Regions from separate parts of the Gilliamella sp. B2717 genome, predicted to be linked through region 1. Evidence: riboswitches for the same ligand, from Rfam matches in the RefSeq annotation. Region 1 holds a riboswitch; the other holds the start of a gene.
The links. A riboswitch is a leader RNA that binds a small molecule or an ion and turns the genes downstream of it on or off. The one in region 1 is predicted to bind preQ1.

Region 1 (10,266 bases):
CGAAGTAATTTTATCTTGTTTTGCCATTAACATTAACGCATAAGCTTTTATCGAAAGCTCTACATGATCATATCTATCTGAATTTTGATAATAATATCTCATGTTATCAAGAACTGAAGCGGAATAGATATACTCTCCAATTCGTGTCATCGCTGAATTGAGTGCTTTATCATTCACTTGATAACCTCGTTCTTTAGCTTGAAGTAGAAAATCAGTGGCATAGACAGTAAGCCAATATTCCTCATTACTTTCACTACTCCAAAGACCAAAACTACCATTACTTCTTTGCATTGATAAAATACGAGAAATCCCTAATTGAACATTTTGACGACGTTCTTCATCCGAATCGGTTTTGATGCCTAATGCAGCTAGCTGTTCACTATTAGCATATAAAGATGGAAATAAGCCACTTGTAGTTTGTTCCAGACATCCATAAGGATACGCAAACAATTCTTTGATATATTGGGCAACATTTAACGGTGGCTGATTAGAAACAATTAATTGAGCGCTAACAGTATTATCAATTAAATTATCTAAATTAGACGGAGATAGCATCCAACTTTCACCTGCATCAATTGCTTCAACATAACTTTTGTAGATTGCAGAATAGGCAGGCCTGACTCCTAATTTCCATGAACGGTTGATTTTATAATCCGATCCATCATTCAATTTAATTCCTGTTACGGTGACTGTTATGGTTCCTTGACCATAGCCGTAATCAGCAATAATAGGGATTTGAATAATATTTTTCTGCTTTGTATCAAGCTTAAGATTGATAGATTTCGATTCTGTTTGATAAACCAGTCCTGAGGTTGCGACATCAATTTTCATGGTTTGAGTTGTATCAGTCAAATTATGGATATCTAATGCTAATTCAGCACGATCTCCACCTGATATGAATCGAGGAATAGACAATTCAGCAATCACAGGAGAAGCAACAATCATCGCTTGCTCAGCTTTACCAAAGCGGTTGTCATCCCATGCTTGCGCCATTAAACGTAATTCTCCATTAAAATTTGGTAGTGCTAACTCAACAATTCCTTCACCATTTTCATTTAATTGGATCGTTTTGAGTTGTTGAGCAACGATGTTTACTTCCGTTAATGGTCTTTTACCGCCTGCGGCTACCGCATCACCACCAAAACTCATTTTAATGTTTCGTCCTTTTGCCTCAATTAACTTGCCGTATACGTCATACTGATCAACATCATATCGTTTACGTCCTAAAAATGAGGTATAAGGATCGGGCGTTGCGAAATTAGTTATATTCAACACGCCTACATCTACCGCAGAAACTAAAACTGTTACGGTCTGATCTTTATTAATTGCTTGTTTATCCATTTTTATTTTAATTGGAATGGTTTTTTCTGGCTCGGTTTTATTCGGTGCGTCAATCGTGATATTTAATTGACGATTTGACGTGTCTAACGGTAAATAAAGTAGACCAACCGCCCGTTTAACCGTTTGTACTTCAGCATTCGTCGATGGTCGGATAATCATTGCATTTATATAAATATCGTGACGTTTCCAATCATTAATTGGGATTTCAACTTCAAGACCTTCATCGTCAACGGTAATTTCTTTTTTCCATAATGTTCCATCGTTGGTTTCAAGTGATATGTAACCTGAACCGGCAGCCGGCGCTTGTACGTGTACTTTTGCTGTATCACCAACCGAATAAAATGCTTTGTCTATACTCAATTTTACCTGATCTGGACGCAAATTATTTGTACCTTGAGTATTATCTTCCCAGTCATAGCCAGCCCAAAAACGAATGTTACTTACTACATTGGTATTTGGATCCACAATTTCCATTCGATATGCCCCATAATCATCAGGTTGATAGCTGACTTTAGCTGTAGCGTTTTCATCAATGGAAATCCTATTTTCTGAAACAACAAACTCTTTTAAAGTTGAATGTTGCTCCCAACCACTACCATCAGACCAAGACCAATAATAATTTCGACGCTCACGCACTACACGGGCTATTAAATTATTTGTAGCAAGTTTTTCACCTTGCTTATTCACGTAAGCGACTTCAAACTCCGCTAAAGCGCCAATGTCAACAGTTGGACGCTCACTATAAGTATCCATCTGCCAATTGTAATAAGGTTCGTCGCTAAATAAAGTACGTAAAGCGGGAAGTTGATTTGCTGGCCAAATATCTTGAGTTGCATAACGAGTAACTGGTCTTCCACCCGAATCCAATAAACTTATATTTGTCACGATTCTAATAGGTTTTTTTACACGAGCCCACTGATCTGCACTAAGCTTGATTTCTGTTTTACCATTATTATCTAAAGTTTCATCAATTTCAGACAACTCAGTATAATCTGTTTCACCTTGAACATTTCCGATTTTAAAATCATTTAATCCCTGAACAGTTCTTAAATTTTTATAATAGTTCCTACCATTCAATTTATTCCCTGAAGCTGGTGCACCATAGAGATACCAACCTTTTATACTAAATTCCACGTCTTGATCAAATGATATAGGTTCATTAGAAGGCGCTTTGATTTCCATTGCCATTCTTTCGGGCAGGAACTCTTCTACTTTAAAATAAGAAAAACGATAGTTGTCATCACCGACATTAATACGAAGTGACCATTTACCTGTTGGCGCATCATTTGGTATCGTGAACTCAACTTGATATAAACCATGCGTGTCTGGTTCTTTTTTTACGTAACCACTTGCTATAACATTATCGTCAGAAGAGAGCACCTCAACCATGATTGGTTGATCAGGTAATTGTTGTCCATCAGCATCACGTAATAATGCGTTAAAATAAACCTTTTCACCTGGACGATATAAATCGCGAGGCCCAAAAATAAATAATTGTTTTGAATAAAAAGTTGAACCAGATAGATTAAAGTCCGTTAAATTTAGGGCATTACGATTAATGGTGACAAATGAAGTCTGGCTTCCATCATCGGCTGTTAATAAAGAATAATTAGATCCTTCTGGTAATGTGATCTCAGCAAAACCTTCATTATTCGTTTGGAATGAAAGGGTATTACAATTATTATTGTTGTCATTTGAGGAGTTAACACAAAGTAGCGATAAATTTATGTTTGGTAACGGTTTGCCATTATCTAATCCATGAGTCATCACCAATAATTTACCATTGTTGTAAGCATGAATAGCTATCCCAATATTACTGATTGAAAATAATGTGGCAGGCAATTCATCATTATAAGATCCAGCTTTATCCATTATTGCAAGATAAATGCCTTCTTTATTTATTTCTGAAAACTTAGATAAATCCAGTAATAATGTTTCTTGAGTATTTGGTGTAGGATTCAGATCAAACCTTGAAGAAAAAGATAAATCCATATATTCTTCAAAATTTTGTGAACGCCAAGTATAATAACGGTTTATAAATCCGTAATTCGTAATAAATTTAGCTAACTTTTCTGGTTTGATTCGATAAAAATTTATATCGACTTTATCAATATTCAGTGTCGTAACCGGTAAACCATTCATGGATTTGCTGGGTAATAATACTCCACTACTTGAAAAAGCGATAAAAGGCTCACGATTTTGGGTATTAATTTCAATTTGATATACTGAGGATAAACTCTTATCATTGATAGCAGATAGCATTTTATCAATGGTCAAGGTTAACTTACGATTCGGTTCAAGGAATCGATGCCTTAATTCCAAACCGTTATTTGAAAGCTCCCATGCGCCATCAACCGTTCCTTTTTCCTTATCGACAAGTCTTAGAAGATTGGGAAAATTGAGTTTAGGGTTAACCGGAACAGAAAACGTAACAACTAAAGTACTCGAACCATCAAGTATCATTTCTGAGGTATCAAGGACAGTAAAAGGGTTATTTTTATATTTTTCTTTTAACTCAGGAGTAACAGTAAATATACTTTGAGTTTGATTATTTTGATTCGAATTAATCTTTGAAGTATTGTCATTGACAGATTGAGTTGTTGTCTGACTATCTTTGTTTTCATTAGCTATCGATGAAGATTTATTATTATTATCACAACCGATTAAAACCAAAATTAAGCTCAACACGCTTAACCCTTTAATAAAGCTCATTATTTTTCACCTATTTTCTATTCCAAATATTACATTATCAACATTTTTCGATTATCTATATTATGCACTGCCTAAAAACGTTTGGCAAAAGTTGTTTTTAAAGACAATGCCACTCCTTCGAGTATGTCTAATAAAAAAATTATCTTTTATTAAAACATATTGTTAATAGAAACTATTGCCATTAGATGAAGAGACAAAACTCATTTATTCATGAAAATAAATGAGTTTTGTAAATAGTGGAAGGCGCTTCGTTACAAAAGCGAACAAAATTATGAATTGGCGCTAGCTAACGTCATTAATCTTTTCATTAAAAAATTTAAAATAACACCATAAAGGGGTAAGAAGAATAATCCACAAATTAAAATTTTAAAGCTATAGTCAATCGAGGCTATTTCGATCCAATGATTCGCCATAAATTCGTCGTTACTTTGATAAAAGGCAATAGCAAAAAAGACAATAGTATCAATACCATTACCTAATACCGCTGACGCCGAAGGCGCAACCCACCACGCTTTATTTTTTCGTAAATAATTAAACACGGTAATATCCATCAGTTGCCCAACCAAATAAGCAGCAAAACTGGCTAATGCAATACGAAAGACAAAACTGTTAAAATCACACAACGCTGAAAATCCCATCCAATGCCCTTCGAAAAATACAACCGAAATGGAATAAGAAAACAGTAAGGCCGGTATCATGACAACAAAGATAATTTTTCTGGCAAGGCTGGCACCAAATACCCGAATGGTTAAATCGGTGGTTAAAAAGATAAATGGAAAGGTAAATGCTCCCCATGTGGTATGAAAACCGAAGATATCAAACGGGATTTGTACCAAATAATTGCTTGATGCAATAACTAAGATATGAAAAAAAGAGAGCCAACAAAGTGCTTTACGCTGCTGAGCTGGAGTAAATTTTTTCTGTAGTGAGTCTGAGTGAATATTCAAATACATATTCGTTTCCTTTTTTGAATGGGGTGAGAGAACCCATAATGTTTAACGTAAAAATGATGTAATTAAGGTAAAAATGTCGGATTACTGAATTTAATTACATCGATATTTAATATTTTTAACTTGTTATACAAAATAATCGTTGATGATTTGCCTGCATTCATTTAACCGTCAGACACGACTATGTTGTGACATCGGTTAAATATTGATTTAACCCTTTTTCACGCAGCTCACAACTTGGGCACTGACCACATCCGCCGTCAACCCCGTAATAACAAGTGTGAGTGTGTTGTCGGATATAATCAAGATAACCGAGTTTATCAGCCATTTCCCATGTTTGCGCTTTAGTCAGATACATTAAAGGGGTGATGATGTTAAACGTGTAATCCAAGGCTAAATTCATCGATACATTCATGGATTTAATAAAGATATCTCGACAATCCGGATAACCACTAAAATCAGTTTCACATACGCCAATAATAATATCTTGAATAGCGTGTTGTTTGGCATAACACCCCGCTAACAATAAAAATAGCATATTACGCCCGTCAACAAAGGTATTCGGATAATTCCCTTCTTGAGCGGCTTTGATTTCTTGTGAATCATCAATCAAGGCATTATTGGTCGTTTGTTTGATCACTGAAGTATCAATGAGGGTTTGCTTTACACCAAGGTCGTCAGCAATCCATTTGGCTTTTTCAAGCTCAATGGCATGTCGTTGACCGTATTGAAAGCTGATTGTTTCAACGTTTTCACGTCCATAATCAGCAATGGCTTGCAGCAGGCAAGTGGTCGAATCTTGCCCACCCGAAAATATCACAAGTGCTTTACGATGTTGCATTAAAAAATTCCTGTTAGGCTGATGAGATTAGCGATTATCGACTTTTTCAGGATAAAGATCGTGATTAGCTAAACGATTAAGCGCAATTTGTTCCCAGTGAGTACCGGTTTTACCGTAATTAGCATAAGGATCAATAGAAATACCACCTCGAGGCGTAAACTTACCCCAGACTTCGATATATTTGGGATCCATTAATTTAATCAGATCTTTCATGATGATATTAATGCAATCTTCATGATAATCACCATGATTACGGAAGCTGAACATATAAAGCTTAAGTGATTTACTTTCGACCATTTTAATATTCGGTACATACGAAATGTAGATCGTTGCAAAATCAGGTTGACCGGTGATAGGACAAAGACTAGTAAATTCTGGGCAATTGAATTTTACAAAATAGTCATTACCAGGATGTTTATTATCAAAGGTTTCCAGAATTTCTGGACAATAAGTTGTAGGATAGCGAACAGACTGATCGCCTAGCAGTGTAACGTTACTCATAATTTTCCTTAGTTTTTTTGCGTGGGAGGTTTACGAACCACGTGATAAGGCGCACACCTTACCTTTTTTTGTGATAAAAGTCTAGCCTATTGCTTAATCACTTAGCATAACGGCGTTAAACGCTAAGTTAACTTAATTTGCTTGAAAATTGGGTCATTTTGGTTAAACAATAGCAATGCGTGTTGAATAAGAAAGTTGTCATCATCAACGGGATAACTCACAACGTTATCACTATTTTGATGATGACAAATTTGGAGGATAATCTTAATAAAAGCTAAAATTTAAAATTTATTTCGATTTCACTGCTTTGTAGAAGTTGTCCAATTTATCTTTAGCTTCCGCAAGTTCTTTTTCAGCATCATTTAATTTTGCGGTTTTTTCGGCAATTTTTTGGTTATCACCTTTGAGTTTTGCCTCTGCTAAATCTTTTTGTCTTTCTGCCACTTTTTCAGTCTTATCAGTAATATTCTTTTTGTATTCGGCTTCTAAATTATCATCTTTACAATGCATTTTGACATTTAACAATGCTTTTTCTAATCCTTGAACACGTTCAACATTATCTGTTTTTTGGGCTTCAGTAATTTGTGCTTCAATTGCCTCTTTTTTGCCGGCACACGTTTGCCCTTCATGATCATCAACGTTTGCGGCACAAACACCTAATGTAAGGGTTGTTAAAAAAGAAAGCAGTGTTAATTTACTTACAGACGACTTAATTGTTGATTTCATAATAATTCCTCTTAAGTTTATTTTCTTAATTGAACACAATCGACTTTATGGTTTTTGCCTTTCGTTAATATTAAACTTGCTCGCTCTCTTGTCGGTAAAATGTTTTCGATCAAATTTAATTCATTGATTTCTCGCCAAAGACGATTAGCGATATTTATCGCTTCTTGCTCTGGAAGCAGTGAATAGTGATTAAAATATGAGTTAGGATCACTAAAGGCGCCAGCTCGAAATTTTAAAAAACGATTCACATACCAATCATGTAGAAGCGACAAATCTGCATCAACATAGATCGAAAAATCAACATAATCTGAAACAAAGACTCGGTTGGTATTTTGTGTAAAATTTAAGGTTCCTTGTAATACGTTTAATCCTTCTAAAATAAGAATATCAGGACTATCTATAACGATTTCTTCATTATCAACAATATCATAAACCAGATGTGAATAGACGGGTGCTTTAACTTGAGATTGACCTGATTTTACATCAGCAACAAAATTGATCAACCTTTTAATATCATAAGATTGTGGAAAGCCTTTTTTGTTCATTATGCCACGCTCTTCAAGATATTTATTAGGATATAAAAAACCATCCGTGGTGACTAATGCAACTTTTCGATGTTCAGGCCAACGACTTAATAGTGCTTGTAAAACGCGTGCAGTTGTACTTTTACCTACTGCTACACTCCCTGCTATACCGATAACGTAAGGGATTTTTTGGGTTTTACCTAAAAATTTGGCAAGAACAGCCTGACGGCTAAAACTATTATTAATATAATAGTTGAGCAATCGGGATAAGGGTAAGTAAATTTCGCTGACTTCATCTATGGACAAATCTTCATTAATCCCTTGCAATGAGGTGAGTTCCTCTGGGGTTAATGTCATGGGTTCAGCATTACGCAAACTAGCCCATTCTTGGCGGCTAAACTGCATATAAGGACTAAGATGATTTTTCATCATGTCGTGTTCTCAAATTCCATCTATTTAAATTGATTGGGTTAAGATTATACATAAATCTTAACTTTTACAATCATAAATTAGCATTAATGCATGATCGTAGCTATATTGAAGACTTACTGATAAAATAGCCTAAATAAATATTTGTCCTAATATTAAACAGAGATTATATGTTAAAAACCAAATCGAAACAAAAACCGAAAAAAACCCGTCAAGAGATTAATGAAGAATCTTGGGCACTCAAGCGAAAACGCAAACATAAAGGCTTACCAAGTGGTTCTCGTTTCAATAATGAAACCAAAAAAAATAAACCAACTACTAAAACCGTTAAAGATCCGCGCATTGGTAGTAAAAAACCGATTTCGTTAATTGCAGATGAATCAGTGAAATCGACCAATAAAATCAAACAACCGAAAACGCAAAAATTAGTTCTTTCACCCGAGCAAGAATTGGAACAACTGGAAAACGATCCTAAATTAGAGCAATTACTTGATTTAGTCGAAAGTGGAAGCCAATTAACAAAAGAGCAACAAACATATCTCGATACTAAATTAAATCGTATCGATGAATTGATGCAGCAACTCGGTTATAGTGTTGATGATTTTGAAGATGAAGAAGAGAAACAAGAAGATATTGTGAGTTTATTGAAACGTAATTAACGTCATACCTGAACAAATTTACATTAATTTATTGTGATATATAATGCGATGAATTTGTGATAGTTTGGCTGTTAAAATATCAACATCAATCTGTTCCGTCGACTGAATGTACAATCAAATATTTAATAATGAGAGCCAATCATTATGCCTATGTTAATCATGCTTAGTTTATATATTGGACTATTTATTTGTACTTTACTCTATCTTCGAAAAACGAATCGGATTAAATTTCGTGTTAAGGCAAAACAGAAAACGATTTTAAAAGGTCATGGAAAAAGTCATGTCAAAGACAAAATTAGACGAAAATAATAGCTTAGCAGAAGCACAATTGTGGGATCAAAGTTTAATTGAAAAATACAATTATTCAGGCCCACGCTATACTTCTTATCCTACTGCGTTAGAGTTTAATGAAAATTTTAGCCAACAAGACTTTATCTTGTCCGCTACCCGTTTTGCGGATAGACCTTTATCGCTTTATGTTCATATCCCATTTTGCCATAAACTTTGTTATTTTTGTGGGTGTAATAAACTGGTTACCCGACAAACCCAAAAAGTCACCCAATACTTAGATATACTGGAACAGGAAATAGCTTCACGTTCTCAGTTATTTAAAGATCGCACCGTCACTCAAATGCATTGGGGAGGCGGTACACCGACTTTTTTAACGCATGACGAGATTACTCGACTTATTACCTCGTTAAAAAAGCATTTCCATTTTGATACCCACGCTGAACTTTCAATCGAAATCGATCCAAGGGAAATTACCCCACAAACTATCGATCATCTAGCCAATTTGGGCTTTAATCGATTAAGTATGGGGATTCAGGATTTTAATCATGAAATTCAGTATTTAATCAATCGTGAACAAGATGAACAACTCATTCGATCCTTGATCCTTCAAGCAAGAAAAAACCGTTTTCATTCAATTAGTTTAGATCTTATTTATGGATTACCTAAACAAACGGTTGACAGTTTTACCGAAACATTGGATAAAGTGATTGATATCTCACCCGATCGTTTAAGTGTCTTTAATTATGCCCATTTACCTAGCCGATTTGCAGCACAACGCAAAATTAAAGACCACGATTTACCTAATGCTCATGCAAAATTACAGATTTTACAGACCAGTATTCAAAAGTTAACCCAGGCAGGGTATCGCTTTATTGGTATGGATCATTTTGCAAAACCGACTGACGAACTGGCAATTGCCCAGCAGCAAAATAAATTACATCGAAATTTCCAAGGTTATACTACCCAAGGGGAGGCGGATTTATTAGGGCTTGGCGTATCAGCAATTAGTATGCTGGGTGATAGTTATGCACAAAATCAAAAAGATCTTAAACTTTATCAACAACAAGTTGAATTAAGTGGTAATGGTTTATGGAAAGGGTTTTCCTTAAAGGAAGATGATAAAATTCGTCGTGATGTGATAAAACAGCTTATTTGTCATTTCTATTTAGATAAACAAGCGATTGAACAGCAGTATCAAATCCGATTCGATCACTATTTTGCCGAAGATTTAACCTTGCTTGACCCATTAGTCAAAGATGGATTAGTCACAGTAACAGACGATGCCATTATCG
Region 2 (10,266 bases), on a different contig from region 1:
CTGCCCGCGGTAATTTAATAAAAAATACAATTTTTATTTTTTTAACTTATTTCGATACTCATTGACCGCTTTTAAATGGCTATTATAATTCGTCGTAAACGTATGTCCGCCCTTACCATTAGCGACAAAAAACAGATATTTGGTATCAGCAGGGTGTGCCGCAGCTTCTAACGACGCTAAACTTGGCATTGAAATAGGCGTAGGTGGTAAACCATTAATGACATAGGTATTATAAGGATTAGTCTTATCGGTCATATCAATACGTCTAATTTTACCCGTATATTTATCACCTAAACCATAAATAATTGTAGGATCGGTTTGCAGCTTCATTTTTGCTTTTAATCGATTAACAAAAACAGATGCGACATTCGCACGTTCAGAACTAAGACTAGTCTCTTTTTCAATAATTGAGGCAATAATAAGTAATTCATACGGCGTGCTATATGGCAGCCCACTATCACGATTTTCCCACACTCTTTGCAGGTTATTTTTCATAGTGAGATGAGCACGTTTTAAAATATTAATATCTAAGGTATCGACCGTATAAAGATAAGTATTTGGCGAAAGCCACCCTTCAAGAGGCCCCTCAATACCTAAAATTTTTGCAATATCATCGCTTGATTTATCAACCAAAGTTTGTTGAATGTAAGGAGTATTTTTCATGGTATTTAACCAATCATTGGCTCGCTTCCCTTCTACAAATCTTAGCGTAAAACTGCTTTCTTTCCCTGACACTAATAATTTTAGAAACTCATCAACAGTCATATGGGGTTCTAACTTATATCCCCCTGCTTTAATAGAACTTAATTCAGGATTTAATTTATACAAATAAGGAAGTAGATAAGCCCTATCCATTAAATTTGCTTGATCTATTTGTTCAACTAACTGATGTATTGACGTTCCTTTTTTGATAATAAACACTTTATTATCATCGTTAACATGAATATGCTGTTTAGAAAACTGTTGTAAAAAATAGTAACCCAACGCAAGCGAAGCGGTGACAACTAAAATTATTGCCAAAAACGTGTATAAAAATATTTTTTTAATCATAACTTATTTATCTATATAGTGAACCTTAGCTCGTGTAGTTAAGCGCGTTAATAATTCATATGCACTGATACCTGTATATTTAGCAATTTCTTCTACCGGCAACTCCTTTCCCCAAAAAATGACTTCGTCGCCTGGTTTATCCGAACTATTCAGTCCCAGATCAACAATAATCATGTCCATTGAAACACGCCCCACAATAGGAACACGTCTACCATTAATTAACACAGGCGTATTTTCGGGTATACCGCGAGGATATCCATCACCATACCCCATTGCAACAACACCTAATTTTGTCTCTTTATGACTTGTCCAAATTTGCCCGTAGCCCACAGATTCACCCTTTTTATGCTTTCTTACTGCAATTAGCTCTGACTTAAACGTCATAGCTGGGTGTAATTCGGCAATGGGATTCTCAAAAGGAGAAACGCCATACAAAGCAATACCTAATCGAATCACATCACGATGTGAATTTGGCCAAGCAAGAATACCGCCAGAAGCAGCAATAGATTGCTTATCAAGCAATGATTTGTTAGAAATTGATTCAACAAATTCGTCCAACAGCAAACATTGATTTGACGTTTGGTTGGAAGAAAAATCATCAGCAGAACTAAAATGACTGATAATATTTAATGGTTTACGCACAACGCAACAACTTGCTAATCGATTAAATTCACCTTGAGCCTCATCAAACCGAAACCCTAAACGATGCATACCTGTGTCAATTTTGAACCAAGCTGTGATTTGATTTTCAATTTTAATCGCATTTAACGCATCAATTTGCCAACTTGAATGAACCACAGTTTGCAAATTAAAATCAATTAAATCCGTTATTTCATCATGTGGAAAAAAACCTTCCAACAAAACAATGGGGGTAATAATCCCAATTTGCCGTAACAAAAGCGCTTCAGAAAGTCTTGCAACCCCAAAGTAGTCGACCTTATCGGATAATAATTGAGCAATGCCAGCAATCCCATGACCATAAGCATTTGCTTTAAGAATAGCCATTAAGGAGCTATTAGGTGAATTTCGTCTCACATACTCAATATTATGCAGAATAGCTTGACGATTAACATTAACGACAGCAATAGACATTACTTCCAACCTAACTCAGGTAAAAAAAGATATTTTAATTTCTGTTCTAAATAATAACAAATAAAATATGAAAGGTTAATCAAGTTTTAATACAAAAAAACCACACAATCAATAAGTTAATTAAAAAATTCGGGGGCATAAGTAATTTATCCTTTTAAAAAATCATAGGATAATTCGCTTAAAAACGGTATGATCATTAAAGATATTTTTAGAAATCAGCATAATTTTTTAAAGGATATTAGATGATTGATTATAATGCATTCCCTGAACAACGCCAATCTTTTATCCGGCAGCTTTTGACTGAAAAAGGGCGTGTTGTCAGTGCTGATTTAATTAAATTGTTAGGGGTTTCAGAACACACGATTCGTCGAGATTTACAAAAACTAGCCCGTGACGGTGTTTGCAAGCGTGTATATGGTGGAGCAGTTAGCCATTTAAAACAATCAGCCACATTTGAAACTCGTATTAATCAATGTGTAGACGAAAAATCTTCAGTAGCAATAAAATGTGCAAAATTAATCAAAAATAATTCCTGCATTTTTATTGATACTGGTTCCACCTATTTAGCAATGGCAAGTTATATCCCACAAAATTTGACATTAACGATTGTCACCAATTCTCCTCAAATTGCTTCGGTCTTAAGTAGCCGTACCAATGGCGAGCTCATTTTATTAGGTGGCAAAGTTAATCCGTTAACGGGGGGAACAATGGGCGCTGATACCGTTAATCAAATCCGAAATATGGTCTTTGATCAAACCTTTATTGGCGTTTGTGGACTTGACCCGCATGCGGGGTTAAGCGCAGTTTATTATGATGATGCCTGCTTCAAAAAAGAAGTCATTACGCAAAGCAATGAGGTTATAGCCGCAGTGATTGCCGACAAAATGCAACAAGTTGCTCGCTATAAAGTTGCCACTTGTGAAGATATAGATATCATTATCGCTAGTCGAGATAGCAAAATTGAGGGCTTTGAAGATTTTAATCTCAAAATAAAAATCGCTTAATAGATTCAGCTGTCATCAACTCAATCTGAGCATGCCATCATTTGCTTTGCAATTCAATTAGTTGCTTTATCGTATTCAGTACCGCACTATCATCATTGAAACCGGTGATAAATTTAGCGACAGCTTTGGTTTCTTCAAATGCATTACGCATTGCAAAACTATACTCCGCTTGTTCAAGTAATTCTATGTCGTTGTAACCGTCACCAAATGCCATGGTTTCATGATAATTTACCTTAAGTAGCTGTTGTAATTTTTTGATAGTATTCCCTTTATGAACATCATGCTGAGTGATATCAATCCATGAAGCTTCAGACACCACAATATAAGCTTGGTTTTCAAAAGGAGTTAAATGCTGTCGAGTTTGTAAACATTGCCCTTTTTCATCATATACAGTGATTTTAATAAAGTCATCACCAATAAGAGCATGATCATCCACTTCAATTATTGTTGCATATGAACCTCGGACTTTAGCTTTTAATCGTTCAGGTAAATGGGCTTTGATGACGGCTCCTTGAGCAGTACAAGCAATGATAACGTGCGCTTTACTAACTTGTTCCAAGGTTTTTATCATACGCTGTCCTAATTCGTTAGGTATGAATGAACGATAAATAAATTCACCCTTATGTTTTATGGTCGTTGCGCTATCACCGACTATCCAGATTTTGTCGCTGTAATCACCAAATAGCTCTTCAACCCGTTCACATTGTTTACCGGTACAAGCGACAAAATGAATTTGTTGCTCAGCCATAAGCGCATACACTTGAGAAAATAGCTGACGGTCATAATCACCTTGGCTATTTAAAAATGTCCCATCTAGATCACTTATGATCAATTTAATCATTTTATTATCCTTTCTCATTGCCATTTTATTTAATCAATCAAGATATGATTGATTATGATGCTTTATGATCGATTTGGCAATATTGTAATCGTTCAGGATGAGATCATGATCACAAAAAATGAAGTCATTTAAATTCTATTGATGTTTTTCTATTAGGAAATACTCAATATTATTAATATGTTAAAGTTATTATTAATGCAAATGAGTTAAAACGAAAATGGATCGATTGATTATTGAGAGATCTAAAATTGACGATGACTTATCTACCGCAATATACACTGTTAAAGTGACGGATCGGTATAATAAAAAAAACCGACCATTAAGGTCGGTTTATTTGTTGATTACTGTTTAGCTTCGATATTATCACCCACTAAATCCAAATGAATGGTTTTACCTGGTACTAATTTACCGGACAATATTTGTTGTGCTAATGGGTTTTCAATTTCTTGTTGAATAGCGCGTTTTAACGGTCTTGCACCATAAATTGGATCGAAACCAACTTTAGCAAGATGTTCTAACGCTGCATCAGAAATATCCATTTCATAACCTCGCTCATCTAAGCGTTTTTCAACATGTGCCAATTGAATTCTAGCAATCGCTTTGATGTTTTCTTGACCCAGTGGATGGAAGACCACCGTTTCATCAATACGGTTGATAAATTCAGGTCTAAAATGTTTAGTTACCACGGTCATAACTAATGCTTTCATTTCGTCATAACTAAGCTCAACTTGTCCTTGAATTAAATCAGAACCCAAGTTAGATGTCATGATGATAACCGTATTGCGGAAATCCACTGTACGACCTTGTCCGTCAGTTAAGCGACCATCATCTAAGACTTGTAATAAAATATTAAAGACATCCGGATGCGCTTTTTCCACTTCATCCAGTAAAATTACTGAATAAGGTCGACGTCGTACGGCTTCGGTTAAATATCCGCCCTCTTCATAACCAACATAACCAGGAGGCGCACCAATTAAGCGAGCAACGGAATGTTTTTCCATAAATTCAGACATATCAATCCGTACCATTGCATCTTCACTATCAAACATAAAGTTTGCCAATGCTTTACAAAGTTCGGTTTTACCCACACCTGTTGGACCTAAGAATAAGAAAGACCCAATCGGTTTATTCGGATCAGAAAGACCAGCACGGCTACGACGAATAGCATTTGCTACAGCGACAACGGCTTCATCTTGCCCAATAACACGTTTATGTAAAGCGTCTTCCATGTGTAATAATTTATCTTTTTCGCTTTCAAGCATTCTCGAAACAGGAATACCCGTCGCTTTCGATAATACTTCGGCAATCTCGTTATCGGTCACTTTGTTACGCAATAATTTCATGGTTTTACCTTCTAATTGCGTAGCTGTTGCGAGTTTCTTTTCAAGTTCCGGAATTTTGCCATATTGCAATTCCGACATCTTGTTTAAATCCCCAGCTCGACGAGCTTGTTCTATCTCAGTGCGAGCTTTTTCCAACTCTGCTTTGATATTCTGAGTACCCGAAAGTGCAGCTTTCTCTGATTTCCACTCTTCTTCAAGTGACGCATAATCCTTTTCTTTTTCAGCAAGTTCATTATTTAACATCTCAAGTCGTTTTTTACTGGCATCATCCGACTCTTTTTTAAGCGCTTGTTGCTCAAGTTTAAGTTGAATGATACGTCTTTCAAGACGATCTAATGATTCTGGTTTAGAATCCATTTGCATACGAATACTCGATGCAGCTTCATCAATCAAGTCAATGGCTTTATCTGGCAACATACGATCTGAAATATAACGATGCGATAAGGTTGCTGCAGCCACAATGGCTGGATCGGTAATTTGAACATGATGATGCAATTCATAACGCTCTTTCAAACCACGCAAAATGGCAATGGTGTCTTCAACAGTCGGTTCAGCCACATAAACTTTTTGAAAACGACGTTCCAATGCAGGATCTTTTTCAATATATTGACGATATTCGTCAAGTGTTGTTGCCCCAACGCAGTGTAATTCACCCCGAGCTAATGCTGGTTTTAACATGTTTCCGGCATCCATAGCTCCATCGCCTTTACCTGCACCGACCATAGTGTGAATTTCGTCGATAAACAGAATAATACGACCTTCTTCTTTAGCGATGTCTTTAAGGACAGCTTTCAAACGCTCTTCGAACTCACCACGATATTTAGCACCAGCAATTAAGGCGCCCATATCCAAGGATAAGACACGTTTATTACGTAATCCCTCGGGAACTTCACGATTCACAATACGTTGTGCTAATCCTTCAACAATCGCAGTTTTACCCACACCCGGTTCACCAATTAACACAGGGTTATTTTTGGTACGACGTTGTAACACTTGTATCGTACGGCGAATCTCTTCATCACGTCCAATAACCGGGTCGAGTTTACCTTGTTCTGCACGCTGTGTTAAATCAATAGTGTATTTTTTCAACGCACCACGTTGATCTTCTGCATTTGGATCATTCACGTTGTCGCTTCCTCTTAATTGATTGACTGCTTGAAGAAATTTATCTTTAGTGACACCCGATTTTTTTAGGATATCGCCAAGGCTCCCTTTTTCGTCTAATGCAGCTAATATAAATAGCTCTGAAGAGATATAACTATCTCCATTTTTTTGAGATAATTTATCGCATAAATTTAAAACTTTAATTAAATCTTGAGAAGGGATAACTTCGCCACCGACACCCTGCACTTGAGGTAATCGGTCAATGGATTGATTTAATTCTTGTTGTAAAATGGCATTATTTGCCCCAGCAGCTGCCAATAATGGATTAACACTACTGCCTTCTTGATTAAGCATTGCTGAGAGTACATGAATAGGCTCTATATATTGATTATCTTTACCTAATGCTAAAGACTGCGCATCAGCTAAAGCTTGTTGAAATTTGTCTGTGAGTTTATCTAACCTCATATTATCTATCTCCTTAGCAATAAATTTGGCATAAATGATTAAACACTTATTCCATTTGCATAATGACTAAATGAGTGTGGAAGGAAAAATTTCAAGAGCTTGTCAAGAATTTTTTTACAGATAATAAAAATTAACTTGCGCAAAACATTTTAGACCTAAAAATGATAAATTTAAATATATTTACAATCGCATCCTAAATAGAATATCTAGTTTCAGATAATCATTGAAAGGTGACAAATAACTTGATATCTATTATATTAACCGCTTTCTTTTGTTAGGTTATCTAACCGTGGTTCGTGATCCATCCCACGAAAAAAAACTAGGAATGTAAAATGTTCAAAATTGCCAAAGAGTTCCAATTTGATGCTTGTCACATGTTAGACGGGCATAACAAAAAATGTCATAACCTGCATGGTCATACTTACCGATTAGTCGTCGAAATTAGTGGTGAACTCATTAATAAGGGTTCCAGCGAAGATATGGTAATGGATTACGCTGATCTCAAATCCATTGTAAAAAAACATATTATTGATCCGCTCGATCATGCTTATCTTTACCACCAAAATAATGTTAATGAATGCCGTATTGCTAACTTATTGCAAGAAATGGATCGAAAAACATTTGCTTTTCCGTGTCGAACAACCGCTGAAGGAATGAGTCAATACATTTTTGATTGTTTATCGAACTATTTACCCATATCCAAGATTAAACTGTGGGAAACCCCAAGCTCATACTGCGAGTATCAACGGGGTTAACTATGCTTGAGTTTCGTATTGTTGAAATCTTCGAATCACTGCAAGGCGAAGGTTATAATACCGGTATGCCCGCCATTTTTATTCGCTTGGCAGGTTGTAATCTAAATTGTTGTTGGTGTGATACCAATTTTCGCCAATATACCCGTTTCACATTAGATCAACTTCTCGACAAAGTGAAACAGTATAAAAGCAAAAATATCATTATTACGGGTGGCGAGCCAACCTTAGTTAAAGATCTATCTAAATTACTCTTACCCCTTAAACAAGCGGGTTATTTTATTGCTATTGAAAGTAATGGTTTAGGTAAAGTCGATGCTTTAATTGACTATATCGCTCTCAGTCCTAAGTTTTGCTATCAATCACGTTATCAAAAAATAGTTCAGTCAATTGCTAATGAAGTGAAAATCGTTGCTGAAAATCATCCTGACTTCATTTCGTTTTGCCAATATATTGAACAAAATATTCAAGCTAAACGCTATTACTTATCGCCTTGTGAAAGAAATGGCGAGTTTAACATGCATGACACAATCATATTACTTGGACAAATTAATCAAAATCGTATTGAAAATAAATGGTTACTGAATATTCAAACGCATAAATTTGCTAATATTGAATAATTAATCACGAAAAAGCACATCTGTTTACCGTTAACGGCTCATAATTTTGCCCTGAACGATTGTGATAGTTATATAACTTAATAATTTAATAAAGTTTTTGTTACGAAAATAAGAATAACATGTTTGAACTTTGCATACTATTAGCCAAGATTAACTTGCTCAAAACATGAAAGATAAATTTTTAATGAAAATTAACTTAACTTCACTAAGTTAAACACGTAAGAATGATTATTTAGCTGGCAGAAGAGAAGTTTTATATTTTAAGTCACCAAAATAGAATAACTGAGGAACGTCATGATTGGTTTCTTTATTTGCCAGCTAATCTGAGAATGTTTGCACCATTTTTTTAAATATCACTCAAACCAAATCATTGATGCCATTCTTCCTGTTCGGTTTTCTCGTCGATAAGAAAAGAATTTATCTTGTTCTGTATAAGTACAATAATCACCACCAAATATTTTATTTACACCTATTGAATTCAAACGTTGTTTGGCAATTAAGTAGAGATCGGCCAAATATTTTTGCTCTGGTATATTGATTAATTTAAATGCACTTTTTGCTTCTGGATCGATGGCCTCAAATTGTTTTTTTATTTCTTCCCCTACTTCATATTTTTTGGCACTTATGGCTGGTCCCATCCAAACCATAATTTCGGATGGTTTACAGGAGAATTTTTTAACAGTTTCTTCTAAAATTCCATTGCACAATCCTCGCCACCCCGCATGCGCTGCCGCGACCTCATCGCCTTTCGAAGAGCAAAATAATAAAGGCATGCAATCGGCTGTTAACACAACACACACTTGCTTTGCTTGATGAGTATAAGCCGCATCAGCTTCAAATATTTGTTTATTATTAACGATTCCAGTGGGGGGTTGTAATTTTATTTGTGAAATATCAAGGGCGACAGTACTATGAGTTTGATTAAGCCAATAAGGTTCGCTGGGTATTTGTTCAGCGGTAATTAAGCGTTTTCGGTTTTCTGCAACATCATTTATATTATCACCGGTACGCCCTCCCATATTTAAACTTTCAAATGGCGGCATACTGACACCGCCCATTCGTGTTGTGGTCAACGCTCGAACATTTTTCGGCGCAAACCAGTAAGGATAAATCGATTTAATCATTTTTCTTTCACCAATCCAGCTCATGTTTATATAATTCTGTATCTTCTTGTAATGCTTCAACTAGTCTTTGCATATCTTGTGGTATAGGCGCATGCCATTCCATTTGCTCACCCGTTATTGGATGATATAACCTTAACATGGTTGCATGTAATGCTTGCCTATCAAATTCTCGTAATGTGTTAATAAGTGTTTCGCTGGCCCCTTTTGGTGGTCTTGGACGTCCGCCATAAAGAGGATCACCGACCAAAGGATGAGCAATATGTGCTAAATGTACTCGAATTTGGTGTGTTCGTCCAGTTTCTAATCGTAAACGCAATCTTGTATGCAATCGATATTTTTCTAAAACACGATAATGTGTTACAGCAGGTTTTCCTGTCGGAAACACAGCCATATGAGTTCGTTTGGTAGGGTGTCTGGTAATCGGCTGATCTATCGTTCCTCCCGCCGTAATAATACCCATAGCTACCGCTTCATACTCACGGGTTATTTCTCTTAATTGTAGCGATTCGACTAAATGCGTTTGGGCAACGATAGTTTTAGCAACGACCATCAAACCGGTCGTGTCTTTATCCAACCGATGAACAATACCTGCACGTGGAACGCGAGCAATTTCAGGGCAGTAATGTAATAACGCATTTAATACTGTGCCATTTGGATTACCTGCACCTGGGTGAACAACTAAATCTCGTGGTTTATTTATCACTAAAATATCATCATCTTCATAAACAATATTTAATTTAATATCTTCTGGTTGATGATAAGTCTCTTCTTCAATCTCAGTATGAATAATAATTTTTTCACCACCCAATACTTTCTCTTTGGGTTTATTAACTATCACATCGTTTACTAATACTTTATTATTGATAATCCA

Region 2: another riboswitch for preQ1. It lies ahead of queD (6-carboxytetrahydropterin synthase QueD); the one in region 1 lies ahead of queF (preQ(1) synthase).

The regions. Positions count from the first base shown of each region.
Region 1 is NZ_JAFNNQ010000095.1:111,582-121,847, reverse strand. Features, by position in the region: gene J3U35_RS10655 (alpha-2-macroglobulin family protein) at 1-4,053, opposite strand, end outside; gene J3U35_RS10650 (7-cyano-7-deazaguanine/7-aminomethyl-7-deazaguanine transporter) at 4,323-5,006, opposite strand; gene queC (7-cyano-7-deazaguanine synthase QueC) at 5,185-5,844, opposite strand; gene queF (preQ(1) synthase) at 5,872-6,345, opposite strand; PreQ1 riboswitch class I at 6,348-6,392, opposite strand; gene J3U35_RS10635 (DUF1090 domain-containing protein) at 6,634-7,071, opposite strand; gene coaA (type I pantothenate kinase) at 7,089-8,027, opposite strand; gene yihI (Der GTPase-activating protein YihI) at 8,195-8,683, shown strand; gene hemN (oxygen-independent coproporphyrinogen III oxidase) at 8,964-10,266, shown strand, end outside.
Region 2 is NZ_JAFNNQ010000040.1:44,194-54,459, reverse strand. Features, by position in the region: gene mltG (endolytic transglycosylase MltG) at 34-1,047, opposite strand; gene alr (alanine racemase) at 1,054-2,142, opposite strand; gene J3U35_RS05910 (DeoR/GlpR family DNA-binding transcription regulator) at 2,385-3,146, shown strand; gene J3U35_RS05905 (Cof-type HAD-IIB family hydrolase) at 3,184-3,987, opposite strand; gene clpB (ATP-dependent chaperone ClpB) at 4,329-6,899, opposite strand; PreQ1 riboswitch class I at 7,183-7,228, shown strand; gene queD (6-carboxytetrahydropterin synthase QueD) at 7,232-7,654, shown strand; gene J3U35_RS05890 (7-carboxy-7-deazaguanine synthase QueE) at 7,657-8,271, shown strand; gene pgeF (peptidoglycan editing factor PgeF) at 8,625-9,392, opposite strand; gene rluD (23S rRNA pseudouridine(1911/1915/1917) synthase RluD) at 9,403-10,266, opposite strand, start outside.